One region of the Oceanobacillus sp. B139/18 genome, then DNA from elsewhere that is predicted to be linked to it. Evidence: riboswitches for the same ligand, from Rfam matches in the RefSeq annotation. Region 1 holds a riboswitch; the other holds the start of a gene.
The links. A riboswitch is a leader RNA that binds a small molecule or an ion and turns the genes downstream of it on or off. The one in region 1 is predicted to bind preQ1.
Positions count from the first base shown of each region.

Region 2: it holds a riboswitch for preQ1, as region 1 does, so the genes downstream of both, queF (preQ(1) synthase) here and queC (7-cyano-7-deazaguanine synthase QueC) in region 1, are expected to answer to the same signal.

Region 1 covers NZ_JBVFXI010000001.1:1,067,248-1,082,270, forward strand. The annotation lists gene queE (7-carboxy-7-deazaguanine synthase QueE) at 59-787, opposite strand; gene queD (6-carboxytetrahydropterin synthase QueD) at 780-1,247, opposite strand; gene queC (7-cyano-7-deazaguanine synthase QueC) at 1,247-1,915, opposite strand; PreQ1 riboswitch class I at 1,998-2,043, opposite strand; gene ACZSMY_RS05210 (thioesterase family protein) at 2,295-2,768, opposite strand; gene ACZSMY_RS05215 (3-hydroxyacyl-CoA dehydrogenase NAD-binding domain-containing protein) at 2,755-3,723, opposite strand; gene ACZSMY_RS05220 (beta-keto acid cleavage family enzyme) at 3,734-4,618, opposite strand; gene ACZSMY_RS05225 (GbsR/MarR family transcriptional regulator) at 4,608-5,198, opposite strand; gene ACZSMY_RS05230 (betaine/proline/choline family ABC transporter ATP-binding protein) at 5,457-6,605, shown strand; gene ACZSMY_RS05235 (ABC transporter permease) at 6,623-7,270, shown strand; gene ACZSMY_RS05240 (osmoprotectant ABC transporter substrate-binding protein) at 7,287-8,195, shown strand; gene ACZSMY_RS05245 (ABC transporter permease) at 8,195-8,836, shown strand; gene ACZSMY_RS05250 (FAD-binding oxidoreductase) at 9,099-10,484, shown strand; gene ACZSMY_RS05255 (bile acid:sodium symporter family protein) at 10,481-11,440, shown strand; gene ACZSMY_RS05260 (hypothetical protein) at 11,520-11,870, opposite strand; gene ACZSMY_RS05265 (plasmid pRiA4b ORF-3 family protein) at 11,988-13,508, opposite strand; gene ACZSMY_RS05270 (serine hydrolase domain-containing protein) at 13,608-15,023, opposite strand, start outside.
Region 2 covers NZ_JBVFXI010000010.1:44,343-59,365, reverse strand. The annotation lists gene hisF (imidazole glycerol phosphate synthase subunit HisF) at 1-292, opposite strand, end outside; gene hisA (1-(5-phosphoribosyl)-5-[(5-phosphoribosylamino)methylideneamino]imidazole-4-carboxamide isomerase) at 282-1,004, opposite strand; gene hisH (imidazole glycerol phosphate synthase subunit HisH) at 1,001-1,606, opposite strand; gene hisB (imidazoleglycerol-phosphate dehydratase HisB) at 1,627-2,211, opposite strand; gene hisD (histidinol dehydrogenase) at 2,198-3,502, opposite strand; gene hisG (ATP phosphoribosyltransferase) at 3,483-4,136, opposite strand; gene hisZ (ATP phosphoribosyltransferase regulatory subunit) at 4,133-5,344, opposite strand; gene ACZSMY_RS21115 (histidinol-phosphatase HisJ family protein) at 5,457-6,245, shown strand; gene ACZSMY_RS21110 (universal stress protein) at 6,479-6,913, shown strand; gene ACZSMY_RS21105 (hypothetical protein) at 7,193-7,750, shown strand; gene ACZSMY_RS21100 (alpha/beta fold hydrolase) at 8,128-8,934, shown strand; gene murB (UDP-N-acetylmuramate dehydrogenase) at 9,106-10,029, shown strand; PreQ1 riboswitch class I at 10,134-10,180, shown strand; gene queF (preQ(1) synthase) at 10,306-10,803, shown strand; gene ACZSMY_RS21085 (queuosine precursor transporter) at 10,850-11,485, shown strand; gene ehuA (ectoine/hydroxyectoine ABC transporter ATP-binding protein EhuA) at 11,778-12,548, opposite strand; gene ytzI (YtzI protein) at 12,818-13,006, shown strand; gene ACZSMY_RS21070 (DUF1565 domain-containing protein) at 13,026-14,351, shown strand; gene ACZSMY_RS21065 (hypothetical protein) at 14,495-14,803, shown strand; gene ACZSMY_RS21060 (M15 family metallopeptidase) at 14,897-15,023, opposite strand, start outside.

The DNA of each region.
Region 1 (15,023 bases):
AAAAAGGCGACAGCTCTTACTGCCTTTTTAATAGGATAATAGCTTTTAATCTCCCTTACTATACGCCCCGCTTATTTCCCCATACTAATGCATGTACCTGCGGAAGAACACGAACACGATTCAGCACTGTGGATGCCACTACCTGATCAATTAACCATTCATATTTATTTAATAAATGCCGGGATAATTGCTGCGGTTCGATTTCCTCTAAATCATCATTTCCAACTTGCAGAAAAAAAGCCAGTTTTGGATAGCGCTGATGCACTTTTTCTGCATAACGAAGGTCCTCTTTATCAAAAATTACTACCTTTAAGCTGGCATGCGCTAATCGATCATTGATTTCCAATTGATGGATGATATCATCTAGCGTCTCCCAGTTTGTTTTCATCTTAGAGCTTGGCGGTTTAGGAGAAATGGTCAGATCATCAATTTTTACAAACCAGTCCTGGTAGCGGCTTCCCTGTGTTTCCAGTGCAACCTCAATAGACTTTTCCTGAAGCAAATCAATCAGATTATCAATAGCAGATAACAAAGCCGGATTCCCTCCTGAAATCGTCACATGATCAAAGCAGCTTCCTCCTACTTCTTGCAGCCGCTGCCAAATGTCTTCACTCGTCATCTGAACAATATCTTCTTTGGCGCTTCCGTCCCATGTAAATGCGGAATCGCACCAGGCACATCGGTAATCGCATCCAGCAGTTCGGACGAACATGGTTTTTCTTCCGACTACCATTCCTTCACCTTGAATTGTAGGGCCGAATATTTCTAAGACCGGTATTTTACGCATGATTCATCCACTCCCGTCTTGCTTCCGCATAGCTTGTCGGTGTTTCAAATAACCGAACAAATTCCACCTGGCATTGGTTAGGGAGTTCCTGAATTGCCGCTTCCATTTGTTCAAAAATCCAGACGACCATATTCTCAGCAGTTGTGTTCATTTTGGGCAATGTTTCATTTAAATAACGGTGATCTAAAAATGTTTCAATCTTGTTCTTCCAAATCTCTTTTATATCACCAAAATCAATTACGAAACCCACCTTATCTACAAAACCGCTGATACCGAATACAACCTGATACGTATGTCCATGCAGATTCTTACACTTCCCCTCATAACAATGAAGATGGTGCGCTGCATCGAAGGAAAACTCTTTACTTACCATCACGCGTTTTTGGTGATAGGCCAATTCTTTTCTATGAATATCTTTATCCAGCTTTTGCAGCTCTTCGACAATACGAAACCCGAACATTACTGATTCATCTCCTGTCTTCTAACTAAGTATTGGTCTAATCCACGCTGGCGTAATTGACATGCAGGACATTCTCCGCATCCTGCTCCTCTAACCCCGTTATAACAGGTCAACGTCCGTTCTCTGACATAATCAAAGGCTTGCAGTTCATCCGCTAATTCCCATGTTTCTGCCTTATCCAGCCACATTAATGGCGTATGAATCACAAAATCTTCATCCATGGATAGATTTAAGGTGACATTTAATGATTTGGTAAAGATATCCCGGCAATCCGGATATCCGCTGAAATCTGTTTCACAAACTCCCGTAATAATATGTTTGGCATCAATTTGCTTGGCTAGAATGGTTGCAAAAGAAAGGAACAGTAAATTTCTTCCCGGAACAAACGTATTCGGTATGCCGCCATCCTCTGCATTCTCTACTTCAATGTCCTCCCTGGTCAGCGCATTGGGCGCTAATTGATTCAGTAAAGACATGTCTAAAATATGATGACTCAATCCCTGATCTCCAGCGATTTCCTTTGCCACCTCAATTTCTAAGCTGTGGCGCTGATTGTAGTTGAAAGTGACTAACTCTACATGCTCAAACTTTTCTAATGCCCAAAATAAACAGGTGGTGCTATCCTGACCACCGCTGAATACAACAACTGCTCGATTATTTTTTTCCATAAAAAAATCCCCTTTCCAATTTGAAAAAGAGAATTCTAAACACCCGAAAAATGCAAAAAACCATACCTAAGGCGCGGTATGGGTATCCTTAGTTTTTTATAGAGGGTGTTAGCTAGAACCTCTTCTACTTTGTATCGTAGATTTTATTCAATTTCTTTTACAATTGGCAGTATAACATATATTTCCTGATGATGTTATCCTGATTTCTTTTTTCAAACATGAAATTACGTTTCATCAACCAGTTTGGCTTTGCAGTGTTTGCTTTTTCTCTCTTTTTAATATTACAAAAGCTCCCTTTATTCGTTTCATTATCCACGATAAAGGGAGCATCATTACAGATTACTGCATGAAATTCTGCTTTCAGCTGCTATTGTATATTTTACTTTTTCTCACGAATCCCCATAAGCGTGTTTGCCCCTGCTGGCCAGTTTTCTTTTGCCAGTCTTGGAAATTGATTAATCCGTACATCAACAGATTCCGGAAACGGCGCAGGGCGTCCAGATGACTGATCTATCCCCATCACCATCTGTTCACTGGTTGCCACAGTATCATTTTCTTTGTTTTTCATTTCAAACCAAAGATGCACACGCTTTGCATCCCGGTTCAACACAGTGACCTTTGTAAGCAGCTCCTCGTTTTCATGCGCCTCTTTTACATATTTAATATGCGCTTCCAGCGTAAAAATGGTATAAGCACTTGCTTTTCGTCCTTCTTCATCCAGACCGATCACATCCATGAAAGCATCGAGGCTATAACTGAAAATCAATGCGTAGTATGCATCGTTCAGATGTCCGTTATAGTCTACCCACGCACGTAACACATTGCCCTTCCATACTTGTTTACTTTCTGTCATAGGAGATCAGCCTTTCTGCCGGCCAGAAGCCTTCTTCCTCTAAAAGCCCCATTAATTTAATCAAGAAACGGTCCCGGCGATGTTCAAGGTCATCGATAGAAATCTCTCCGCTTTGTTCAGCAGTCCCTGAAATCACTTTTTCACTTAATTCTTCCGTCAGTTCAGGTGCCACTAAACGGGTCCAAGGCAGCTTCAATGCAGGGCCGAATTGTTCAAGCATGTGCCGCATCCCGTCCTTACCGCCTGCTAAATGAAGCGTTAGAAATGGTCCCATCAGTGCCCAGCGAAGACCAGGGCCGTAGACAATGGCTTTATCTACCTCTTCCGTTGTCGCTACGCCATCATTGACAATATGAAGCCCTTCACGCCAAATTGCTTCCATAAGCCGGTCGCCAATGTGGCCGTCAATTTCACCTTTCATCACAAGCGGCTTCATATGCATGCTTTCATAAAGCTCCTCTGCCTTTTCCATATAACTGCGCTCTGTCTGCTTTCCTCCTGCGATTTCCACCAATGGAATTAAGTAAACGGGGTTAAATGGATGGGCAACAATGATTCGTTCTGGGTGATGCACACAATCTTCCTGCAGGACAGAAGGCATGTATCCAGAAGTACTTGAAGCGATAATCGCTGTCGGTTTAGCAGCAGCATCCACCTGCGCTAATACCTTTTTCTTCAAGGCTTCCTGCTCTGGAACATTTTCCTGTATCAAATCGGCTTCTTTTACAGCTTCCTCCAGCTCGTTGTAGAAGGTCAGATTCTCCTTTGCAGCTTCGTTGCTTATTCCGTATTCTTCTAATGTTGTCCAAATAGCATCTATCATTTTTTCTGTTTTTTCTTTTGCATCAGGAGCCGGATCAAAAGCATTGACCTTATGACCATTTGCTAAAAAGCGTGCAATCCAGCCATTGCCAATCACGCCGGTTCCTAAAACTGCCATTGTTTTTTGCGCCATATTTCACCTCTTAGGAATTAAATTTTTTAAGATTTAAATGTTCTCTTGCCTCTGCAGCCGTCATCGGCTCCAGCTTGACACTATTTAAAATGCTGACAGCTTGATCAACCAGCTGTTCATTTGTACCAAGTACACCTTTTTCTAAATATAAGTTATCTTCTAAACCGACCCGGACATTCCCGCCGAGTAAAGCAGCCTGTGCCACAATCGGCAGCTGCATACGGCCAATACCAAAGGCTGACCAATGCGCGCCATCAACCACTCTTCTTTTCATATATTCGATTGTTTCTGCATCCGCATCAGCGCCCCATGGAATACCAAGACAAAATTGATACATTGGTGTTCCTTCTACTAGTCCTTCAGAAATTAATTGGTTAGCAAGACGGATATGTCCTGTATCAAATACTTCCATTTCGGGTTTTACGCCGCTTTCTTTAATCAGCTTTGCGTGCTCCCGAAGCCAGTCTTCCGGCCCTAAATAAACTTGATTGCCAAAGTTTAAACTGCCGCAATCCAAGGTGGTGAGTTCCGGAAGCAATTCCCCGACCGGTTCATGACGCTCTTTTGGTGTCTGAATATCAGTCCCTTCTCCTCCACAAGTTGGATTTTCTAGATTTGGAACAAAGTCGCCGCCCCCGCCAGCCGTAATATTAATAATCACATCTGTATCGGATTCACGGATTCGTTCCACGGTTTCTCTAAAAAGGGCCACATCGTGACTGAGTTTCCCTGTCTTGGGATCACGAACATGGATATGTGCAATTGCAGCACCTGCTTTTGCTGATTCAATAGCAGATTCCGCAATTTCTTTTGGCGTAATTGGAACATGTCTGCTTTTCTCTGTTGTATCACCTGCACCAGTCAGTGCTGCAGTGATGATTCGTTTATTCTTCATTTTTTGCTTCCTCCTTTTTGGTTGGGGTGACAATAGGAACATGGTTAAAAATCTCGCCACTTTCAAAAAACGCAACAAGATTATTTATCCAATTATAATAGGCATTCCATTCATCCAGCTCCTGCTGTAATCTCTCCATTCGAACTTTTACTTCTTCTGAGGAATCCTCTGTCAAAAAAGTTTCTAAATGACGAATTTGTTCTCTGAGACGGCGTTCTAAACTCGTATTACGTTTTACAACCTCTGACCAGTTACTTGTAAATAAGGATATAAATGTTTGTGCATAATCGCGTTCTACATTGTAATGATCTTTGCGGCTGCCTTTCACGTATTCTTTCTCAGCGATATTAAATGAGATCATCTGTCGCATGACCTGACTCATTCTTGTTTTACTCATTCCAGTTTCTTCAGCCAGTGAATCTAATGTCATTGCCTCGCGATTCATATAGATAATGCCAAGCAGCCGTCCGACTGTCGAGGATACGCCGAACGTTTCCATGTTATCTGCGATTCGATCTGTGAGCAGTTCTTCGCAGGATTTGATTTCTTGAAGCAATTGATTATTTGAAAATGATTCCATCGTCAAGCTCCCCTTTAACTTGTATATGTGTCACTGTAACACGGATTAAATAAAATTGGAAAAATCAAGTTTGATAGTAAATGAGCGTAAAAGTAAGCAATTCTAAGATAAACTGCACTGTATACTTTGTAAAGTTTAAATTGCACAGATTTTACGGTTTAAATCGCTTTTTTCGGATTTTCATTTTTACCTGTCTGTTTATTATACTGAGTAAGTCTAAATTTTAGTTTTACGGAATAAGCAATGGAGGTGCTTGTAGTGCTTGAATTTAAAGAAGTAACTAAAAAATTCGAAGGAAATAATACTCCTTCCGTTCATAAACTGAACCTGAAAGTAGAACGAGGAGAATTTGTTGTTTTTATCGGCCCAAGCGGGTGCGGGAAAACAACTACGATGAAAATGATTAACCGGTTAATTGAACCTTCCGGGGGAGAAATTCTTGTAGACGGCGTGAATGTCCTCAAGCAGGATGCTGTCCAATTACGTCGATCCATTGGATATGTTATTCAGCAAATTGGTCTTATGCCCCATATGACTGTGGGAGAAAACATCTCTCTTGTGGGATCGCTTTTAAAATGGAATAAGGAGAAACAGAAAGAACGGGCAAAAGAACTTATTTCACTGGTTGACCTGCCAGAGGATTATTTAGATCGTTACCCACATGAGTTAAGCGGAGGACAGCAGCAGCGAATCGGGGTACTGAGAGCGTTAGCTACGAATCCCCCATTGATTTTAATGGACGAACCATTTGGGGCGCTTGATCCAATCACTCGTGACAGCTTACAAGAGGAGTTTAAAAAACTTCAAAAGGAAATGGATAAAACGATTGTTTTTGTTACCCATGATATGGATGAAGCGATAAAACTTGCTGATAAAATCGTGATTATGAATCAAGGAGAAATCGTTCAAGTCGGCACACCAGATGATATTCTTCGCCATCCGGCCAATGAGTTTGTAGAAGACTTTATCGGAAAAGACCGGTTATTAGAAAGCCGCCCGGAAGTAACACGCGTTGAACAAATTATGAATCCAAACCCGATTACGATTGAAGAAGAAAGCAGCTTAAAAGAAGCTATTCAAAAAATGCATGCCAATCGTGTCGACTCCTTGTTAGTAGTTGATGGAGCTGGAATTTTAAAAGGATACATTGATATTGAAATGGTCGACTCCAATTATAAAAAGAAAAGCTATGTTCATGAAGCGATGGATACAGCAAAATATGCCGTGGATAAAAACAGCCTGCTCCGGGATACAATGCATCGTATGCTTCGTCGTGGCAGCAGTTACGTACCCGTTGTAACAGATAATAATAAATTAGCAGGAATCGTAACAAGGGCGACCCTTGCCGATATGGTTTTTAACACTATTTGGGGCGATGAAACAGAAGATATTACTGCTATAGAATAAAAAGGAGGCAAAAAATAATGCAAGCTATTAGAGATACACTTGCATCCTATGGATGGGAGCTGCTCGAAAAAACAGGAGAACATATGTACATTTCTATCGCTGCGATTGTTTTAGGTATTCTGGTTGCGGTCCCCTTGGGAATTTTACTCACTCGCATACCGAATAAAACAGCGGATCGGTTTATCTCGTTTGTCGGGATATTACAAACTGTTCCAAGTTTAGCTATTTTAGCTTTTTTGATGCCTTTCTTAGGCGTAGGTGTTGTACCTGCGATTATTGCTTTATTTATTTATTCCGTACTTCCCATACTTAGAAATACGTATACCGGCATCATGGAAGTAAATACAAGTTTAAAAGAAGCGGGTAAAGGCATGGGAATGAACACCTTTGAAGTTATCCGAAAAGTTGAGCTCCCTCTTGCTTTGCCTGTTATTATGTCAGGCATACGGTTCGCAACCGTTTATTTAATCGGCTGGGCAACACTGGCAGCATTTATTGGCGGCGGCGGTTTAGGTGATCTTATTTTCGATGGTCTGAATCTATATCAGCCTGAGCTTATTGTTTTAGGTACTGTGCCGGCAACGATTTTGGCTTTACTTGCCAGCGGATTATTATCGCTTCTTGAAAAAGGATTAACACCTAAAGCCTTAAGGAAAACTGTTTAAAAAGGAAGGATTATAAATGAAGAAATTATTGCTGATTCCCCTTCTTTCGGCGCTGCTCCTTTCAGGATGTGCCCTGCCAGGTCTCAGTGGGCCTTCAGAAAGTACGGTTCGAATTGCAACCTTAGATACGGTAGAATCCGAAATTTGGGGTAATATACTGTCTCAGATGATTGAGCATTATACAGATTTAGATACGGAGTTAGTAACGAATTTAGGATCAACGATGGTCCTTCATCAAGCAATGATGCAGGAGGAAGTAGATATGACTGCTACCAGATATACCGGCACAGATATTGCCGGCGTCTTAAATTACGAAGATATTACTGACCCTGAGGAAGCGATGGAAATCGTACAGCGGGAATTTGATGAAAAATTTGACCAGACATGGGGCGACTCTTACGGTTTCGAAAACAGCTATACGATTTCCATTACACAAGAATTTGCAGATGAAGAAAACATTACACATGTGGATGATCTGGAGCCTTTTGCCGATGACATGAATTTTGGTGTAGATAATGCCTGGGTCAACCGTTCAGGTGACGGGTACGAGGCTTTTACAGAAACACACTTTGCTTTCGGCAATGTCTATCCAATGGCAATAGGCTTAGTATATGAAGCTGCTGCTTCCGGTAATATGGACGCGGTTCTTGGTTATTCTTCAGACGGAAGAATTGCGGCGTATGATTTAAAAGTATTGGATGATGACTTCTTCCCTCCTTACGATGCTTCTCCTGTAGCGAGAAATGAAATCTTGGAGGAAAATCCGGAAATCAAAGAAGTCATGCAAAAGCTTAGCGATACCGTAACAACAGAGGATATGCAGGAAATGAACTATCAAGGTGACGTGGAATTAGTCAGTCCTGCCACCATTGCCCGCGAGTTTCTGGAAGAAAACAACTACTTTAAAGATAAGGAGGGCATGTAATGAGTGTCTGGGAGCAATTGATAACCTATGTATCTCAAAATGGTTCTTATATTTGGACAGAATTTTACCGTCACTTCTTAATGGCCGCTTATGGCGTGTTGTTTGCTTCCATCGTCTCCATCCCTATTGGTGTGCTTATTGCCAGATATGGAAAATTAAGTGGGTGGGTACTCACACTTGGAAGTATTATTCAAACTATTCCTGTATTAGGTTTTATGGCCATCACCATGGTTGCGATGGGATTAGGAACAACAACCGTCGTAACAACTGTGTTTTTCTATTCCCTATTACCAATTATTCAAAATACCTATGTAGGGATAACCGGGGTTGATCAAACGGTGAAGGAAGCTGCCTACGCTTCAGGAATGACACGGTTCCAGCTGCTGATGAAAGTAGAATTACCCCTTGCTATCAGTGTCATGATGGCTGGAATTCGTACAGCACTTGTTGTTGGGATTGGCGTTGTAGCAATTGGAACGTTTGTCGGCGCCGGAGGACTTGGTGCTATTATTGTGCGCGGAACAAACGCTACCGATGGAACAGCGATTATTTTAGCAGGTGCTGTTCCTACAGCCTTGATGGCAATTGCAGCAGATTTAATTATGGGTAAGATTGAAAGAATGCTGAACCCAGTGAAGTAAAATAAATAATAGAAATCATTATACATGTGTGTTCAAACATCCCGGCTTGTTACCAGAATTAACATAAACAAGCCGGGATGTTTACGTTTTATAAATGGCCTTATACAACTTTTCTGGACTAGTCCCCTATCCAGCAGGATTTCTTTTTTAAATCATTGAATTAATCTGAAAAGTCTTTATAATAAGGATAATACATATTATCCTTATAGCAGGATATATTTACAACGGATTTTCCATTTTAACGATTGAAAGGAGTAAAGCTATGAAACAAGTAATACAAGCATTAGGTACAAAATTAGCGCACGATCAAATCTCTGACAATGATACGGTGAGAGAGCTACATAGCAAAGACGAAACCTATCAACAGACAAGTCTTCCGGATATCGTTGTTTTCCCAAAATCAACTGAGGATGTTACGCATATTATGGAGATTGCCCAAGAATACCAAACGCCGGTAACGCCATTTGGAGTTGGGACGAGTTTAGAAGGACATGTCATCCCTTATAAAAATGGTATTACCATAGACTTTTCATTAATGAATCAGATTCTGGAAATAAAAGAAGGTGATTTACTTGTCAGGGTCCAGCCGGGTGTAACAAGAGAGCAGCTGAATAAAGAATTAAAGAAATATGGTCTCTTTTTCACCGTTGATCCTGGCGCAAACGCAACGCTTGGCGGGATGGCAGCAACCAATGCCAGCGGTACCACAACCGTAAAATACGGCGTCATGCGTGATCAGGTTCGAGATATGGAGGTGGTTCTTGCGGATGGGAGTGTAATTCATACAGGGAATTTGGCTGCAAAGTCTGCTTCCGGCTATCATTTGAACGGTCTTTTCATTGGTTCTGAAGGAACACTTGGCTGCTTTACCGAACTGACGCTTCAGGTATATGGCATACCAGAACATATTGTTGCTGCGCGGGCAACGTTTCCGAGTCTGACGAATGCCATCGAAGCGGTAACTTCTATTTTGCACGCAGGCATCCCTATCGCCAGAGTGGAGTTTGTAGATGAAGCCTCAGTGGAACAAATCAATAAATTCAGTGAAACCAATTATCCTGTTAAGCCGACGCTTTTCCTGGAATTTCACGGAAATGAATCTGGTTTACAAGAAGACCTTGCATTTTCTAAGGAAATTATGCAAGATCACGGCTGTGACCATTTTAATTCGGAAACAGACAATGCCGCCCGTAACCGTTTATGGGATGCAAGGCACAATTTGGCATACGCTTATATTCATGATTATGTCGGTAAAAAAATGATGCTGACAGACGTTGCTGTTCCCATTTCAGAATTAGCAAATTCCGTTATCTATGCCGGAGAAGAATTAAAAAAACTAGCTATTCCAGGAGGGATATTAGGGCATGTCGGTGACGGAAACTTCCATTCATTGATTATGATTGATATGGAGAATGAAGAAGAAGTTAAAAAAGCAAAACAATTTAATGAAAAAGTCGTTCAGTATGCGCTGGAGCGAGGCGGAACCTGTACAGGTGAGCATGGTGTCGGCGTTGGAAAGAAACCTTATCAACGCGTGGAGCATGGAGCAGCTCTCGACGTTATGACAAATATTAAAAAAGCGTTAGATCCAAATAATATCTTAAATCCTACTAAAATAGTAGATATCGATAACGAGGATAAGCTATGAAAACATTAGAGAAGATAAGCGCATTAGCCGGTAAATATTTTGCAGTACTTGTCATTATAGCAGCTGTTATTTCGTTTATCTTCCCTTCCGCCTTCCTTGTTTTTGGAAGCTTTATTACACTCTTGCTTGGCGTGGTTATGTTTGGTATGGGGCTGACATTAAAGCCTGTTGATTTCAAATTAATTGTTACAAAACCATTGCCGGTAATTATCGGCATAGCGGCACAATATACAATTATGCCCCTTGTTGCTTTTGGTATCGCTTATTTATTAAGGCTGCCCCCAGAGCTTGCAGCCGGACTTGTTTTATTAGGCTCTGTCCCAGGAGGCACCGCATCCAATGTGATGGTTTATTTAGCAAGAGGAAACGTTGCCCTGTCAGTTGCGATGACTTCCTTTTCAACGATGCTGGCTCCAATTATGACACCATTACTGCTTTATTTATTAGCCGGTCAATGGCTGCCCGTTAATCCAGTAGCCATGTTTTTGTCCATTATCCAAGTTATTATTATCCCTATTATTCTTGGTTTCTTGGTACAGCGTTTCTTCCCTGTTGCCGTAGAAAAAAGTATTGCCGTTGTTCCGTTAATATCCGTTACAGCCATTTTGATTATCGTAACAGCAGTAACAGCTGCCAATGCTGCCAATGTTGCTTCTGCAGGAGCACTTGTATTTGCTGCAGTGTTCTTACACAATAGCTTCGGATTATTTTTAGGTTATTTTACTGCCCGTTTGATAGGACTTAACGAAAATGATCGGAGAGCCATTTCCATCGAAGTGGGCATGCAAAATTCAGGGCTCGGCGTTTCCTTGGCAACAACGCATTTCAGTCCGCTTGCGGCCTTACCAAGTGTCTGGGGTGCGATTTGGCATAATATTTCCGGGCCGATTATCGCAACCATTTGGGCAAATAAATCACCCGATAAAAGAGATGTGAAATTAAAAAAAGCAAATTGAGGTCAATTCTACCATAAAAAAATCCAGGCTGAAATTTCGGCTTGGATTTTTTACGGTGTTACCTGCTATAGATAGACACTTAACCAGTCTTTGTTTGACGTACAACCCCAAATATACCCGCAATCATATAAAAGAAAGCCCCGATAAATACGCCGCCATAGGTGATAAGTAACGTAGCCGCTGCAAAAATAAGCAGTATAATGCCAGCAGCTTTTGATTTCTTATCCCCTTTAAACCATATAATGGCAAGGATGCAAATGATAATTGCTATCCCCATAATGCCGAAACCGATGGTAAATGCTTCTAATAATCCGCCCAAATGATTTGAATCTCCATATGCCTTATCGATGGTTTCCATGTACAATCCGATTGATAATATATAAGATAACCCGCCAAGGAGGCTTAGGCTTATTTCAATGGATCTCTTCATATACCGGTCTCCTGTTCTTTTTTATTTCAATTCAATCAAATGATAGGAAAACATCCTTTCTATGTGTATGTGCATCACAAAGAAAGGATGTTTCTATTATTTATACTCAGAAGCTTCCTAAAAAGGCTTATCCTCTTCCATCATTTGAATAAATTGATTCATCCCATGTAATTCTTCGGTTTTTACTAAAGGAAGAGACAATTTATCAAACAACGGTTCCGCATGTGTTGCAAAGAAATCATCAAACATATGGACCGCTTGCGGCAAGGCTTCTATTTTTTCGAAAAGCTGAAATATTTTTTCTTGGATACCTTCTGAGTAATAAATCGAGTCTACTAAATCATAATGTAATACCGCTCCCGTTTGTCGATCCAGAAGTACAAGGATATATGGAAGAAATGGCCGGGATTCAGGTGTCCTCTGTACCGGCTCTCCTGCTTGGATGAATGCCAGCTCCGCCTCCACGCCATTGATTTTATCTATTTTATTCCTCATCCGTTTCCATTCTATTTCTGACATATCCAATTCTAAATCAGGGTCTTGGACAGCCTTTTCAACCAGATCAAATGTTGACAAAATGATTTGTTCGCCTTCTTTATTTAAAGCGAGTATTTTGCCGCTATCAAAGCTCGGAGTTATTTTAGACAGATTATCCGTACGTGAAAGGAATGATTCCAGTTTAGACATCACTTCTGTGAAAATCAAACTTTCTTCTTGATTAAAACTCCATGGGACGGTATCCGGAATCATGCTGGTAAATGAAGGCCATTGATTTTTCCCGCGATACTTTCTGTTGAGACTTTTAATTAAATCATATTCGTCCTCATTCAATTCCTCTCTGCTATTAAAATTAACCGTAAGAGAATACTGCATGAAAACAACTGCTAAATTATCATCAAATGGATCGTCATCCAGCAGATCCAGATAAGATAATAACCCTCTGCTACCCAGAAAACCGGAAACGCCATAACTTTCTCCTGCATTCCCCATGATGGAACAATAGACATAATCATTTACCCTATCCGACCAGACTGCAATAAATTGATTATCTTGAATTTCAAGCCATGGTTGTTTTTCTTTCACTTGATCAGCTGCATCAAATAATTGATTCCATTCCGATTCATCCGGCTCTATTTCCTCAGCGCCTTCTTCACCAAGAAGCCAGTCTTCGTAAAACACACTTAATTGATGATTGATGTATTCTACAAGTTCCTCATTGTCGGAAAACGTATACGTATTCTCGAAACCTTTTTCCAAAGGCTGGTTCCCTTCTGCCGCAAGACAGAATGGTAATGGCAGATCCATCGGCAGCTCCACTTTTTGTTCCAAAATAATCTCATGCTGCCAATCCAGATTCAAATCATAAATATAGGTCAGCTTATCACCGGGATTTTTCAAGAAATCCGTTAAGATCGCCGTTTTTTCATCAACGGCCCCTGTCTGTTCAAGTAGATCTCCTGCTTGTGGCACAATCGAGGTACCTTTCTGTGAAAAAAAGTGCAAATGTTCGTCAGACCACGCAAATGCAGTCTGCAGGAATAGATGCAATTCTTCAAAAGTACTCTGTTCCGATACGATTAGTGTTCGCTGTTTCGCGGGGTTCACATCTTTTACTTGAATATTTAATTGAAGAACCAAGAAAATACACCCTCTCTCTATTTTCATTTTGTCTGTTCATTTTCTATTATAGCTTTCACATTTAACTTAAGCTTTCATAGTAAAAAAATGCAACTATTTTTATGCGTACATCTGCCAGATAATCAGCCAAATAATAAACAGAATACTGCTGAAACCCGTTAGCAGATAGCCGGTCTTTTGCATTTTGGACAACGGAGCTTTTTTCCTGACCAAAATCATCATTACAACAGCGATAATACTGGTCGCGGTAAAGAGATAATTCCCTATAAAGTGTGGCAGCAGCTCGGAATAGGTGCGCATCGGGTTAGATAGCATACGGATAATCAGAACCGCTATATTCACTGCCAGTAAAGTTCCAGATAGCATTAATAACCAATTCCACTTTGCAATTGGCGCTTTTTTTCGTTTTCGTCTCCTTCGAAAAAATGCCAGCACCATTAACACAAAAGGAGAAATTAAAAAATAAACCACGCACCAAATAAACAGTCCTAAGCTAATGAGCAGAAAAGGAGTATTTTTGTCCATAGGAAGATAATCCGCATAAGCAGTTGAAATCTGTTCGGACATCCCATCATTTACATGAAAGTACATGACATTACTTGGTATAAATACGTCATCTCCGCTTTTTAATTTATAAACATAAGGACTTGTTTGTACATAAGTTGCTTTGAACCCTGCTAAATCCAATTCAATTTCATTGTCATCCATTGGCTTAACATCGAGTGGTGCAAGATATGCGTAAAGATTCATAAAACCATTAAACGTACGGCGTGCCGATAAATAAGATCCTTCTACTTCAGCAGCCGGCGGGAGGTTTTCTCGAACTGTTTGATCCCCTCTGCCCACTAATTCATCTGTCAGACCAAATAAAAGATCGATTTCATCTGCTTGATTAGTTAAGATGATAATCGCAAAATTATCTTCAGGAACAATTTGCATATTACTGGAGTAAGCGACCGTATTACCGGAATGGGTCAATCCTCTGTATTCGCCATCATATTCCCAAAAACCGTGAGCAAGTCCGGGAACTCCTTCTTCTGGAGCATAGCTTGTTGTAAGTAATTTTTGAAGTGTCTGGTCTTCTTGGAATAAAGAAGTCTTTTCTGGTTCAGACGGCATCAAAGCCTGTGCGAACTTCGCTAAATCGGCTGCTGTTCCATTTATTCCCCCGCTGGGATACATAGAAATATAAAAAGACTGTGATTCCATAAAATCACCATTCTCTCCAGGAAAATAACCTATCCCTTTATGACGCGTAATTTCCTGATTATCTTCTACAGGTAAGTGCATGGTGGAATGATTCATTTCCAATTCATCAAAAATATGCTCATTCACATAATCATAAAACGGCTGTCCGGTAATCTCTTCAATAATATAAGCTGCTAAAGAAGTTGAGTAATTGGAATAAGCAACAACTTCTCCAGGCTTATAAACCTGTTCCGGCTCTGCTAATTTTAAGGATTCTTCCAAGTCAACCAACTGCTCCGGAGATTCAAACAGCAAATCAAAAATATA
Region 2 (15,023 bases), on a different contig from region 1:
CCGCGCCGGCATGAAGCACACTGTGAATATCCTGGGTGGTACGGATACCGCCGCCGACCATAAAAGGGATAGCAATTTCGCGTGCAACTTGTTCAACGACATCCAGAAAAATGTTTCGCTCTTCGTTGGAGGCAGTAATATCGTAAAAAACAAGTTCATCTGCTCCTTCACGGTTATAGCGGGCAGCCAATTCCACCGGATTAGCAACGTCCTTGATGTCCTGAAATTTCTTACCTTTAACGACCCGGCCTTTATCTACATCCAGACAGGGGATAATGCGTTTAGCGAGCATGATTGTCCTCCTCTACAACGTCTTCCAGTTGAATAGTACCATCATATAGCGCTTTTCCAATAATTGCCCCGTAAAGGTCAAGTGCCTGAAGGCTGGCAACATCCTCTTTTCGGGAAACCCCGCCGGAAGCAATGATATTCATATTGGTTGCTTCCTGCATCGCTTTCAGCTCCTCCAGATTCGGTCCGCGCAGCATGCCATCCTTTAAAATATCCGTATATACAATCGTTGTTAAGCCGGCTGCTTCTAATTCCTTCGCAAGGTCAGCAGCTTTTTTATCGCTATTTTTTGTCCAGCCATCTGTTGCAATATAACCATTCCGAGCATCGAGAGAAACTGCGATTTTATCTCCATATAATTGAATTGCTTTAGTGAGCATGTCCCAATCAGTGATTGCAGAGGTGCCGAGGATAACCCGGGCAGCACCGCCTTCCACGTACTCTCTAATCGTGTCCAGGGAGCGGATACCGCCGCCGACTTCAACAGGAATGGATAATGCCTGAATGGTTTTAAGGATAATTTCTTTATTTTGGGGGTCTCCTGTTTTAGCTCCGTCTAAATCGACCATGTGGAGGAAGGTGCCGCCTGCTTCCTGCCATCTTTTGGCTGTGTCCACCGGGGAGTCATTATAGGTTGTCTGCTGATTATAATCGCCCTGCTTTAAGCGGACACAGTTGCCATCTTTCACATCAATTGCTGGAAAAATGATCATGAAATCATCTCCTCATAATTTTTCAATAATGCAATACCGATATCCCCGCTTTTTTCCGGGTGAAATTGCATTCCTGTTATATTTTTATCCTGCACGATTGCTGGTACGCGTCCGCCATAATCGGCACTGGCGACCAATGTTTTTTCTTCCAGTTCATCAATTGCATAGGAATGGACGAAATAAACATATGGATTTTCTCCGAGCTGATGTAATAAGCGCTGAGGCTGATTGGATTGCAGGATATTCCAGCCCATATGCGGCACTTTGACCCTGTCTGAAATACGTTTTACCGAACCGGATAGAAGACCAAGTCCTGTACATCCACCATTTTCTTCGCTGAATTCATAGAAAAGCTGCATCCCAAGACAGATGCCTAAAATTGGCTTGCCGCTTGCCGCTTCTTTTTTCAAAATCGTATCTAATTTGTAGCGCTGTAATGCTTCCATCGCATCCTTGAAGGCGCCGACGCCTGGAAGAATAATGGAATCCGCCTGATGGATTTCTTCCGGATCCATGGTCAATTTAGAGTTTTTCCCTAATTTATCTAATGCAAATTGCAGGCTTTTAATATTTCCTGCACCGTAGTCAATAATGGCAATCATATCCCAGCCTCCTTTTAATCTTATAGGCTTCCTTTCGTAGAAGGAACACCCTTTATGGTCGGGTCAATGGATACCGCTTCACGAATTGCTCTGCCCAATCCTTTGAAGATGGATTCAATCATATGATGTGTATTGGTTCCGTATAAAACTTCCACATGAAGGGTCACCTTGGCATGGCTGGTGAAGCCAATCAGAAACTCTTCCACTAATTCGGTATCGAAATTCCCGACTTTGTCCTTTAACCCGTCTACACGATAAACTAAAAAGGAGCGGCCGCTGATATCGATGGAAATGGAGGAAAGAGATTCATCCATTGGTGTTGTTGCTGTTGCATAGCGTTTAATGCTTTCCTTTGTTCCTAATGCTTCATTAAATGCCTGACCAAGCACAATGCCGATGTCTTCTACCGTATGATGCTGGTCTACCTCTAAATCTCCGTCACATGCGACCTGCAAATCTAATCCGCCGTGTTTGGTAAAGAGAGTCAGCATATGATCTAAAAAGCCGACCCCTGTTTTTAATTCTGATTTTCCTTCTCCATCTACGTTAAGAGCAAGGGATATATTCGTTTCTTTGGTTTGCCGTTCTTTTTCAGCTTGACGCATCGTTGTTCTCCTTTCGAATTCGAATTGCATTGGCATGCCCGGTCAGGCCTTCCGCTTCAGCAATTGTGATAATGGTATCAGCATAATCCAGCAGCCGTTCCTTTGAATAATGAATGGTGCTCGATTTTTTCATGAAGTCATACACACCGAGCGGGGAGGAAAAGCGAGCGGTCCCATTTGTCGGCAGCGTATGGTTAGGGCCAGCAAAATAGTCACCTAAAGGTTCGCTGGAATACGGACCGATAAAAATAGCTCCAGCATGCTTAATTTTCTCCACTTGTTCTTCCGCATTATTTCCCATTAATTGCAGATGCTCCGGAGCAATCGTGTTAATTAATTCGATTGCTTGTGCTTCATCCTCGCAGATAATAATTTTTCCGTTTGTCTGAATCGATTCACGGATAATAGCTGCCCGCTCCAGTAAAGGAATTTGCCGCTCAACCTCTTTTTGTACTTTCTCTGCATAAGCAGCATCTGTTGTCACACAAATTGAGGCAGCATCCTCTGCATGTTCCGCCTGGGATAATAAATCAGCGGCAACGTAGGAAGGAGGGACGGTATTATCAGCAAAGGCACAAATCTCACTTGGACCTGCAATCATATCAATGGCAACATCGCCAAACACCCATTTTTTCGCACGGGCGACAAATGCATTCCCGGGTCCAACGATTTTGTCAGCTTTAGGGAGACTCTCTGTTCCATAGGCCAGAGCAGCAACAGCCTGAGCGCCGCCAATTTTGAATACCTGATCCGCACCGGCGATTTTTGCTGCTGTCAGTACAACAGGATCAATCGTTCCGTCGGGGCGGGGAGGGGTTGTAATCACAACCTGCTCGACACCGGCAACGACAGCTGGAATCACATCCATTAATACCGTGGAAGGATAGCTTGCTTTTCCTCCGGGAACGTAGACTCCGACACGCTCCAGTGGGGTTATTTTTTGACCAAGACGAATGCCGGGCTGCGGGCTGAACTGAAAACCTTCTTCTTTGGTTCGTCGCTGGTACTGGCGAATGTTTTCCGCAGCTTCTGTTAATGCTTGAAAGAGAGCTGGCTGTTCAGATTTTACTTTATCAAAGGCAATATTCCATTCCTCATCAGAAACGAGCAAGGAGGATAAATCAGCTTTATCAAATTTTTTAGTATATGCAAGTGCTGCTTCATCACCGTGCTCCTGTACAGCACGGATAATTTCCAAAACCTGCTCATCTAAATTTCGCTGCATCAGCTGTGTTGCTTTTTCAGTATTTACTGCATTTTGTTTATATGTTTCATAACGGAGAATTTGCATTTTTCTCACTCACAACCTGTTCCAATTTTTTTAGTACATCTTGAATTTCTTTTGAACGTGTTACGAAGCTTGCTTTATTCACAATAAATTTTGTACTGATGGTTTCGATATCTGCTAATACCTCTAATCCATTTTCATGCAGGGTGTTTCCTGTCTCGACAATATCAACGATGTAATCCGCAAGTCCAATTAATGGCGCCAGCTCAACGGATCCATTGAGATGTACGGTCTCAATTGTCTGATTACGTTTGTCAAAAAATTTCTTGGCAATATTCGGATATTTGGTGCCAATCGTTAACGACTGATTATCAGGAAGAGAGACTCCTTTTTTTCCGGCGACAGAGAATTTACATTTTCCAATCCCTAAATCAAGAATTTCATAAACATCTGCTTCTGTTTCAATAATATTATCTCTGCCGACAATCCCGATATCCGCAGCGCCTTTTTCAACATAAATCGGAACATCCATCCCTTTTAAAAAGATTAACCGTAATGTCTTATCTTTATTAAAAAAAACGAGCTTACGGGTTTTTTCATGAAACCCTTCAAAATGGATTCCTGCTGCTTCTAGTAAATCAATCGATTGCTTTGCAGGGCGGCCTTTGGCTAAAGCGATAGTTACTGGCTGCATCATTTAACGTCCTTTCTAAAATACCAATCTAGTAATTCCTGATTTGTCTTAAACACTGCTGCTTCTTTTTGTTTACTATATACTATCTCTTCGGATTTTACGAGTATCTCCGGTGAATCAGAGCGATTTTCCTTTTTATCGAACGCCTTTACAATGACTGTCTGATTTGCTTCCCGGAACAATTCGGCGAGTTGAAAAGCATGCTGGCGTTCAGAAGCTTCATAACGAAGCTGGATTATCTCAGCTTCTGTAAAGATGCCAGGGAGCAGGTCAACAAGCAAATCAACCTCAAAAGCAAAGCCGATTGCCGGCGTTTCCTGATGAAAGGAGCGGGTTAAATAATCATAGCGTCCTCCCATCATAATGGGCTGGCCAAGCCCCTCCGCAAAGCCCTGAAAGATAATGCCGGAATAATAATTCATATGGTTGATCAGGCCAAGGTTGATCGAAATATAGGAATCCACCTGATAATCCTGGAGAAGCTGGTACACTCTTGATACATAGTCCAGTTCTTCACGCATCTTGTCTGATGAGATAATATTCTCCGCTTCATCGATAACAAAGCTTGCATCTCCGTATAACATTGGAATTTTACGAAGCTTTTCAATTAAGGCAGCCTCCAGTCCCAAGTCTTTTAAAAAGGGAACAATCTCCGAGATGTTTTTCGACTGAATATATTGATCCAGTTCTTTCTGCTGCATGGCGTCCAGGTCAGCCTCGCGTAATAATTCTTTATAAAAAGCAGCATGACCAATTTCTATTTTAAAAGAAGGAATCTCTAATTCTTTTAAGCTGGTTACAGCTAATGCAATCAGCTCTGCATCAGCTTCCGGCGTACGTTCTCCAAATAGCTCTACACCTGCTTGTGTGCGGGAGCGTTCTTCTGTCGTGGAACGGAAAATATCCAGCACATAGGAGAGGCGTCCGGTTGCTACTTCCTCCTGCAAATTGGTATAATGTCTGGCAATCGGGATGGTTGCATCCGGCCGCAGTACGAGCACTTTTCCAGATGGGTCGATCAGCTTCAGCATATCGGCTGTATTGACGGTCCCTTGAACATCGTTATATAAATCATAATTTTCAAAAACGGGTGTCTCCACCTGCTGATATCCAAATTTAGAAAAGCGGCCGGTTAATGTATGGATAACATGACGTTTTTTTGAAAATTGTTTCGGGTAGAACATGGTATGAAGCAGTTGTTTATTTCTCATAAAATTCTCCTTCGTATTCAACACTTTATCAATTTAATGCTTTATCTAATTAAAGTTATTTAGTATTATAGTAATGTTCAGAAAAAAAGTCAATGAAAGGAGCATAACTTTTATGTACGATTTTCATATGCATTCAAGCTTTTCGGCAGATTGTGAGGCAGAGATGGAGGAGATGGTTCAGGAAGCAATAAACAAAGGGATGGAGGAAATTGCGTTCACCGAGCATTTAGATGTGGACTACCCGGATAAGGAGTGGGATTTTAGCTTTGATACAGAAGCTTATCAAAAAAAATTAGAAGGGCTGCGGGAGAAGTATCAGGACAGGATTAAAATCCGCAAGGGAATTGAGGTAGGTGTGCAGCCGCATGTGCTTAAGGAAACTTCCGATTTTATTGAACGGCTGGATCCGGAATTTATCATTTGTTCCATGCACTCCGCGAATAAACAGGATTTGCATTCCGGTGAATTTTTTGAAGATAGAACCGTAGATGAAGCATATCGTATTTATTTTGAAGAGTACTATGAATGCCTGAAAAATTTTAAAAACTATCATATTTTAGGCCATCTTGATTTAGTCAGCAGATATGCCTCTGGGGGCTGGGAACATGTGCCGCAGGATATTATGGAAGAAATATTAAAACTGGTTATTTCAGAAGGCAAGGGAATCGAATTAAACACATCCGGCTATAAATATGGCATGAATGCACCGCTGCCAAGTAAAAATTTATTGCGCTTATACCGTAAGCTTGGCGGAGAAATTATCACATTAGGTTCTGATGCGCACCGTCCGGAAGAGATTGCTGCTCATTTTGAAGAGGCTAAAGAGATATTAACAGATTGCGGTTTTTCTTATATATGCAGTATGAATGAAGACGAGGTCCAATATCACTCCATAAAATAAAAAGGCAATTCAGCGGGGGTGGCTGCAAGTAGAACTAATTGGTCGTTACTGACTGTTAGAACTTCCGCAATGAAACACCGTATTTCTTGGTTTAGGAGTCGGGATTCTTACAGTCAGTTACACTGCGTAAATTAATGACGCTTTTTCAACACTTCTATTGAACATGTAACCGTTTTAACAGAAATGTGTTACGATAATAGTAGGAATATAATACGAAATAGGGAGGAATAGGGATGAGTATGAATGTATTAGTAGCTTATGACGGCTCCGACCTTAGTAAAAAAGCAATAGAAGAAGCCAAAGAGCAGGTGAAACTTGCTGAAGATGCCGTTGTACATGTTGTTACCGTAATCTCCAATGGAGGGCCAACGGTGAATGCCGCTCTTGCCCGCACTTTTATGAATGATTTGGCAGAGGAAGCGCGCCCTGCCATCCAAGAAGTATATAATGATCTGGAAGCGGATGGGATAACATGTGAAACAGAGGTTTTGATAGATTATTCTTTCCGTAATCCGGGTTATAAAGTAATTGAATATGCCAAAGAGAAGGAAATAGATTTAATCGTTATAGGAAGCCGGGGGCTTGGCGGAGTAGGAAGGCTTCTTCTTGGCAGTGTCAGTACGCAAATCGTTCATCAGGCAGCGTGTAAAGTGCTTGTTGTGAAATAAAGGATAAATAAAAGTCTCAAGCTCCCAGGATATTTGTTCGTGGGAGCTTGAGACTTTTATTTATAAGGGTTGAATCAGGTTTCAGGCCATTTTTGCCCAAACGATTAGTGGCAGCAGCAATCATATCATTCGATCAGCGTAGTATGGCAGCATATTTTCATGTCTATGAAGAATAGTATCTTAAAAAAATCACTTGACCACTAAACGGCATCTATGTATAATTTTAATCGTAATCGTTACGAAACGTAATCATTACGTATTATGGAAGGAGTGTTTTTTATGAAGAAGTTTTGGCAATTAGGAATTATATTAGGCTTAATTAGTTTCCTGTTTATAGCTGGCTGTCAGTCCGGAAATGAAGAAGCAGATAATCAAGATGAAGGGACAGACAGCCAGGAAGAGACAGAAGGAAATCATGAAGAAGAAGAGCATAACCATGATCATGATGACGAAGCGGTTTCCTTCGAGGATGTGCCGGAAAATATCGAAATTGAAGAGTTATCCGACCATTACCATACAGGCGATGTTTTTAAATTAGAGGCAGTAACAGAAGAGGAAGATTTGGATCATTGGCACTGGTACATACGTGATTCTGCTGAAGAGGAATGGACGGTGGCAGAAGATCAATACGGGGATTCTTATATGGGTGATGCAGAAGTAGATGGACAGGAAGTTCTTGCGGTTCTTTACGATGATGATCATAATCCAGTTGCCAAGTCTCCGGTTACAGAAATTACGATTGACGACCATGAAGGCGAGGATCATGAGCATGAAGATGGTGAGGAAGGCGATCATGACCACGATCATGAGCATGAAGATGACGACCATCATCATTAATCATATTATGAATAGAGGGCAATAAAGACTTATAAGCAGAAATGGATTATCGGCCGGGATATTATTATGAACGGATTGCCCAATAATGATTGAAAGCAAATAGAATGCTGTTTAAAAAGCAGATTCTATTTGCTTTCTTTTTATAGATACCCATGGCGGAGGAATGAACAGAGGGCTTCCTGCAGGTACTTATTTTTCAATCATTATTTTCTTAAAATTTGTATTTTAATTCCTGATAAAAAATATGCCAATGAAGTAAAAAAATAAACACATAAAGTAGAAGAAATGGTGTTCCAGCAAAGGAAGGATGTTATAATAGCTATGTACTTCAGAGCATGAGATGTACTTAGATTTACAACAGAAATTGAGGGAAATAAATGAGAAAGAAGATTGCAGGTATTGTCCTGGGTCTCCTGGTTATCTGCGCCATTGCAACAGGTATTTATTTTTACCAGAACGATGAAACGCAAGCAGAGGAGTATACCGGTGCACCGACGATTTTTATACATGGTTATAAAGGAACGGAGAATTCATTTGGTCATATGCTTGACCGTTTTGAAAATACGTACCAATGGGGAAATAAAGGATTTATCTACTATGTGACAGAGAACGGAGATATTGTCGATTATAACTTAAATAACGGGAGATATGCGCCCATGTTTGTACAGATTGTTTTAGAGGATAATCGTGCAAGCTTTGAGGAAAGTACAGAATGGATTGCGGCAGTGCTTCTTCATCTAAAGGAAAATTATCGAGTGGAGGAAGTTAACCTGGTCGGACATTCTATGGGCGGTATTCTTGCTGTGAAATATACGATGGAATATGCAAGGAATGACTATCCATCTGTTAATAAACTTGTAGCCATCGGCAGTCCATTTGATGGTATTTATAATGAAAGATATTTTGAAATTCATCAAGATGCAGCTGCAGAAGATTTGAAACCCGATTCGCATGCGATAAATATGCTGCAGCAGAATATGTTTCCTGCGGATGTGGATGTTTACAGCATTGCCAGTACAGGTGATTCCGTTGCTGTTCCGGAAAGTGTGAAGGCACTGAGGAGTATGATACCCGAACAAAATTTCAAAGAGACGATTATTGATGACCCGCAGCTGACACACAGTGCCCTGCACGAAAGTATGCAAATTGATAAATTGATTCATAGCTTTTTGTGGCAAGATTAAAGTGAATCAACTACAATGGTATAGGATTGATTTATCAAATAATCTTACTTCAGTTATGCGGAAATGCTCAACTGGAGTAAGATGAATGCCTGTTTTTAACAAAGTAGGAAAAGAATGAGAATATAAAGGTCAAATAGAGAAAAGCTTTTGACAAATTAAAGGAATGATAGCATGAATAAATACCATCATCTTTATGATCAATTAATTCAACATACGAAAAAAGAGAATGTATTGATGAATGAGCCGATTAGAGAACATACGTATACGAAATTAGGCGGGAAAGCGGATTTTTACATTACTCCGTCCACTTACGAGGAAGTACAGGCGATTATTCGCTTTGCTAATCAGGAAAATGTCCCATTTACAATGCTTGGAAATGGTTCTAATCTGATTGTGAAGGATGGCGGCATCCGCGGAATCGTTATGAACCTGCAGCAGCTGTCGGCTATTTGGAGAGAAGGAGGTAAAGTTATCTCTCAGAGCGGAGCAAGAATTATTGATGCTTCCCGTTTTGCTTTAAATGAAGAGCTTGCCGGTTTAGAGTTTGCCTGCGGTATTCCAGGTTCCGTCGGCGGAGCGCTATATATGAATGCAGGTGCATATGGCGGAGAAATTAAAGATGCGCTGGAAAGTACGGTAGTTGCGACAAAGGACGGCGAACTGCTGACATTAACAGCAGAGCAATTAGATCTCAGCTATCGCACAAGTAACATCCCGGACAACGGTTATATTGTGTTGGAAGCAACATTCGCGTTAAAGCCCGGGAACAAAGAAGAAATTAAAGAAATGATGGATGATCTTACATATAAAAGAGAATCCAAACAGCCGCTCGAGTACCCGTCTTGCGGCAGTGTGTTCAAACGCCCACCCGGTTTTTTTGCCGGCAAGCTGATCCAAGACTGTAATCTTCAAGGGAAGCAAATTGGCGGAGCAGAAGTCTCCACAAAGCATGCCGGTTTTATTGTAAATAAACAAAATGCAACGGCTTCCGAATATATTTCCTTAATTCAATTTGTTCAAGCGACGGTAAAAGAGAAATTTGATGTGCAGTTAGAGCGGGAAGTGCGGATTATTGGCGAGGATGTGGAAGGATAGCCTCATGGCACAGGTTCTGGCTGTGATAGAGGATGGCTGGGATAAAAAGAAAATTTGACATGCCTTTTATCTATTCTTATAATATGAAGTGTTATTTTAAACTTCAGGCAGAGGTTCTTAGCTTAAACCCTCTATAAAAAACTAAGGACAACTTGCGATTATCAAGCCGTGTTCCTTGGGAGCACGGCTTTTTCTATGTGAGGAAGTTTTGAACTGCAAGGTAATAGAAAATAACTGATTTCTGTTATCGTAATATATCTAAAGGAGGTGATGAGTATGGCAGGAAGAAGTGAGAAGGATCTTCAAGGAATTGAATTGCTGGGAAATAAAGAAACGAAATATGCGTTTGATTATACACCTGAGATTTTAGAAACATTTGATAATCAGCATCCAAATCGTGATTATTTTGTGAAATTAAACTGTCCGGAATTTACAACGCTTTGTCCGATAACGAATCAGCCGGATTTTGGGACGATTTATATCAGCTATATTCCAGATATCAAAATGGTAGAGAGTAAGTCTTTAAAATTATATTTATTCAGTTTCCGGAATCATGGTGACTTCCATGAGGACTGTGTCAATATTATTATGAACGATTTAATTGAGCTGATGGATCCGCGTTATATTGAAGTAAGAGGAAAGTTTACGCCCCGCGGAGGTATTTCCATCGACCCGTATTGCAATTATGGAAAAGCGGGGACAAAATTTGAAAAGATGGCAGAAAACCGGTTAATGCAGCATGATATGTATCCGGAAAAGATTGATAATCGATAGAGGGAAACTAAGATCCTTGCACCTTTGAAGAGAAGGGAACAGGAGAATGTATATTTATTTCACTGCCGTTTTTGTCGGCCTATTATTATTATCGAATATTTTGTCGGTTAAATTATTTGAAATGGGAAGTATTGTATTGCCCGCTGCAGCGATTGTATATGTGATTACTTATTTGATGACGGATGTCATTGGGGAAGTTTATGGAAAAAAGGCAGCTCGGAGAACGGTCCAGGCTGGTTTTCTCACACAGGTGCTTGCCATGGTATTTATTTATATTTCCATTCAGCTTCCGCCGGCTGCCGATTTCCAATCACAGGCTGCCTTTGAAGAGATTTTTAATGGGAGCTTCCGGATAATTTTAGCAAGCCTGGTTTCTTATTTTGTCAGCCAGCACCTGGATGTTTCCATTTTTCATACGTTAAAACAGCGGCATGGAAGGAAAAAGCTGTGGCTGCGTAATAATTTATCAACGATGACGAGCCAGCTCTTTGATACCGTCCTATTTATTACGATTGCTTTTTGGGGCGTTGTCCCGACATCTGTTTTACTGGGAATGATTGTCTCGCAATATATTTGGAAGTTTACCGTTGCAGCGGTTGATACACCATTTGCGTATCTGCTTGTCCGCTGGGCGCGAAAATATGAAGAAAAACATCAGTCGGAGTTATTGAAAGCTTCCTGATGAAGGAGAGGAAGTTTCATAAAATCTTATTTTGCATAACAGGAAAAAACCAGTCAATCCGGCTGGTTTTTTTAATACATTCGTAATATACGAAATCCTTTGCTCCCCTAAGAGCCTTTTCCTCTTATATTATTGCCTTTACGGAATATTTTTCCTTTAAATTATAAGTGAAACTTCAAAATTAAAATATTGATAGGTAACCCATTTGAACCCGTTTAACCAGAAACATAAAATATCTATAAAAACCTCAGCCGAAGCTAAACATGGCTGGGGAGGATTAAATATTTTTCGCTCACCCTCTAAAACGCTGCAAAAAGGATTGAACACGAGGGTTCTCTGAATGCTCGATGACCTCACTTGCTGTACCTTGCTCTGCGATAACCCCTTCATCTAAAAAGAGTACCTTATCCGCTATATCCAGGGCGAAGTTCATTTCATGCGTGACAAGAACCATCGCCATATCATCATTTTCTGCAATATCACGAATAACATTTAGCACCTCTCCGACAAGCTCCGGGTCAAGTGCAGAGGTAACCTCATCAAATAACATGATTTTAGGACGCATCACAAGGGCACGGGCCATGGCTACCCGCTGTTTTTGTCCGCCTGAAAGCTGACTTGGATAATTATCCAGTTTACTCCCGAGTCCTACACGCTCCAGCATTTCTATCGAGCGCTTTTTTACTTCGTTTTTTACTTCGTTTTTCACATGCATAGGCGCTGTCATACAATTTTCTAAAATCGTCATATGCGGAAACAGGTTGAAATGCTGAAATACCATTCCAATCTCACCGCGAATAGAGCGCAGATGACTTTCATTCGCATACACCCATTTTCCATTCTTCTCCATTTTCCACAAATTGCGGCCGTCTACGATAATGTCTCCAGATGTTGGCTGCTCTAATGTCATCAGCATCCGGATAATTGTTGTTTTCCCTGATCCGCTTGGACCAATGACAGCGACTTTTTCACCTGGATATATATCTAAATCAATCCCCTTCAATATCTCCACATTCCCAAAGGATTTATGAACATTTTGATAGGTAACGATAGGTTCTGGCATTATTGTATTGCTCCTTTGCACGCATTTTTTATTTCAACTTACTAAAAAAGAAACTTCTATCATAAAGAGATTTTCGAGTGATTCTCCGTGATAAACTTTAATAACATACATACTAGAGTTTATACTAAGTCCCAATATGGTACAAGCAAAGGGGAGTAAGTGGTTTCTTATATTGGAGGCGCAGTAACTTACAGCAAAATAGAAATTAATTGAAAAGGCATGCATAGTTTAATAGGATAGAATATAAGAAAAGATGATGGAGGTATATTATGGGGTCCTATATCGCAGTAATTGCTGTTTCGGTCATTGTGGTTGCAATGGTTATTATTTTATCCTTGGTTACATTATCAAAAGGGTATGGCTATAAGCATAAAATAGATCCGCTTCCTGGTGAAGAGGAGAAGAAGAATAGTGACGGTAACGGCAATGAGAAGAATCAGAAAGAAGAAAAGAAATAAGGTTATCTAGGAGAAAGCCATGAAGAGTATGGGATTATTTATGATTGCAGCATGTGCAGCTGCCGGTGTTTTATTTACTGTCTGTTCGCTGTATTCTACAAACCAAGTAATTTATGTAGCAATGGATGGAAACGATCAAAATGAAGGTACATTGGAGTCTCCCTTTCAGACAATTGCTAAAGCCAGCTCGGAAGCGGAGGCGGGCGCTACTGTATATATTCGGGAAGGGACGTATAAGGAGCCGCTGATCGTCCAGCACAGCGGCACGAGGCACAAGCCAATCTCCTTTCAAGCGTTTGAAGGGGAAGAAGTTATTATGGACGGCGAGAGTTTGAATACTGTGGATGGAAACCGTGCACTTGTTGTTCTGGAGGATAAAAATTACATAAATATAGAAGGATTGACTATCCAAAATGTAACGACAGATGCAATGGATGAAACGGTAATGGGGCTTTTCATCAGCGGTTCCAGCAGCCATATTACAGTGAGAGACAACTTTGTCAAAGGAATAAAAACGTGGCATGAGGAAGGGAACGGACACGGGATTGCGGTATATGGTACGGATTCAATGAAAGATATAAATATCATAGATAATATCGTTGAGGATTTGAAGCTGGGTACCAGTGAATCGATTGTATTAAATGGAGATATTGACGGGTTTACGGTAGATGGGAATATAGTTCAGTTCAGTGATAATATTGGAATCGATCTGATAGGATATGAAGGTGTTGCCAATAATCCCGCTGCGGATTATGTCCGTAATGGGACGGTCCAAAATAATACAGTCCACCATATTTCCTCTTCTACAAATCCGGCGTACGATGGCGAGTATAGTGCGGCGGCTATTTATGTAGATGGCGGAAAAGATATTCTGATTAAGAAAAATGAATTATATGAGAATGATATAGGTATTGAAGCTACTTCGGAACATGCCGGGAAATATGCGGAAGGTATACAAATTATAGATAATCTGATTTCAAATAATCATTATACCGGAATTGCTATTGGCGGCTATGATGAAGAGAGAGGCGGCACTCGTGATACGCTGATTACGAAGAATATCCTGTATCAAAACGATACGAAAGACTTAGACGGCGGCCAGCTTCTGGTGCAGTATAATGTGCATGATAATGAAATAAAGGAAAATGAATTCACTGCCGGTCCATCGCGTATTTTTATTGCGAATTTCTTTCAGGAAAACAAAGATAATCGTTTGATTGAAAATATTTATTATAGAGAATCAGAAGAAGAAGGCATCTGGATTTGGAAGGGTGAAGAATATCGTTCTTTTTCTGCATTTACAGAGGCTTCCGGGGAGGAAGCCTCGCAATATATTGCGGAATAAAACGGGCTGTATTGTCTGTTTTAAAGGGGCATCTCCTGCTGTGAAGAACAGACGGTAATCCAAGCCATATTTTTTCCTAATCTAATAGAGAAGTTTTAGACCTCCCAAAATAGGTAATATTTTTATAAAGGAGGTTTCCAAAGATGGCACGAAAGAAATACTATGTAACAGTGGATACGGAGGAAATCCGAGAGCTTTCGCTACCTGAAAACGGAATTGAGTATGAAATATATGCGACACCGGAAGAGGTAAAAGAAGTGGAAGTTTTATTTGCCAGAAAAGAAAAAAATGCAAAGGATGCCGTTAAATTCGTAGGAAAACCATTTGATGAACAGCCTGTCGATGCCAAACGAGATAATTACGAGGGAGATTTGATTGCCCTCTACCGCAAATTATATGATTTAGGAACTGATAAAACCAAGAGCGAAATCAAGGAACTTCGTCTGTTTTAAAATAGGATGATAAAAAGAAATGCAGGCAGAAACTTTTTTTCTGCCTGCATTTCTTTTTGTGAAATATATTCGAATATAATAAATCAGACCATCTTATTCTTCTCCAACAGGAGGACGGTATCCCTGCTGCAACTCAGAAATGCTCAAACCAAATGTCATTTGCAGATGCGGGTAATCTGTAAAGCTATTAAAATCTCCGCCCCATTCAAAACCTAATTCC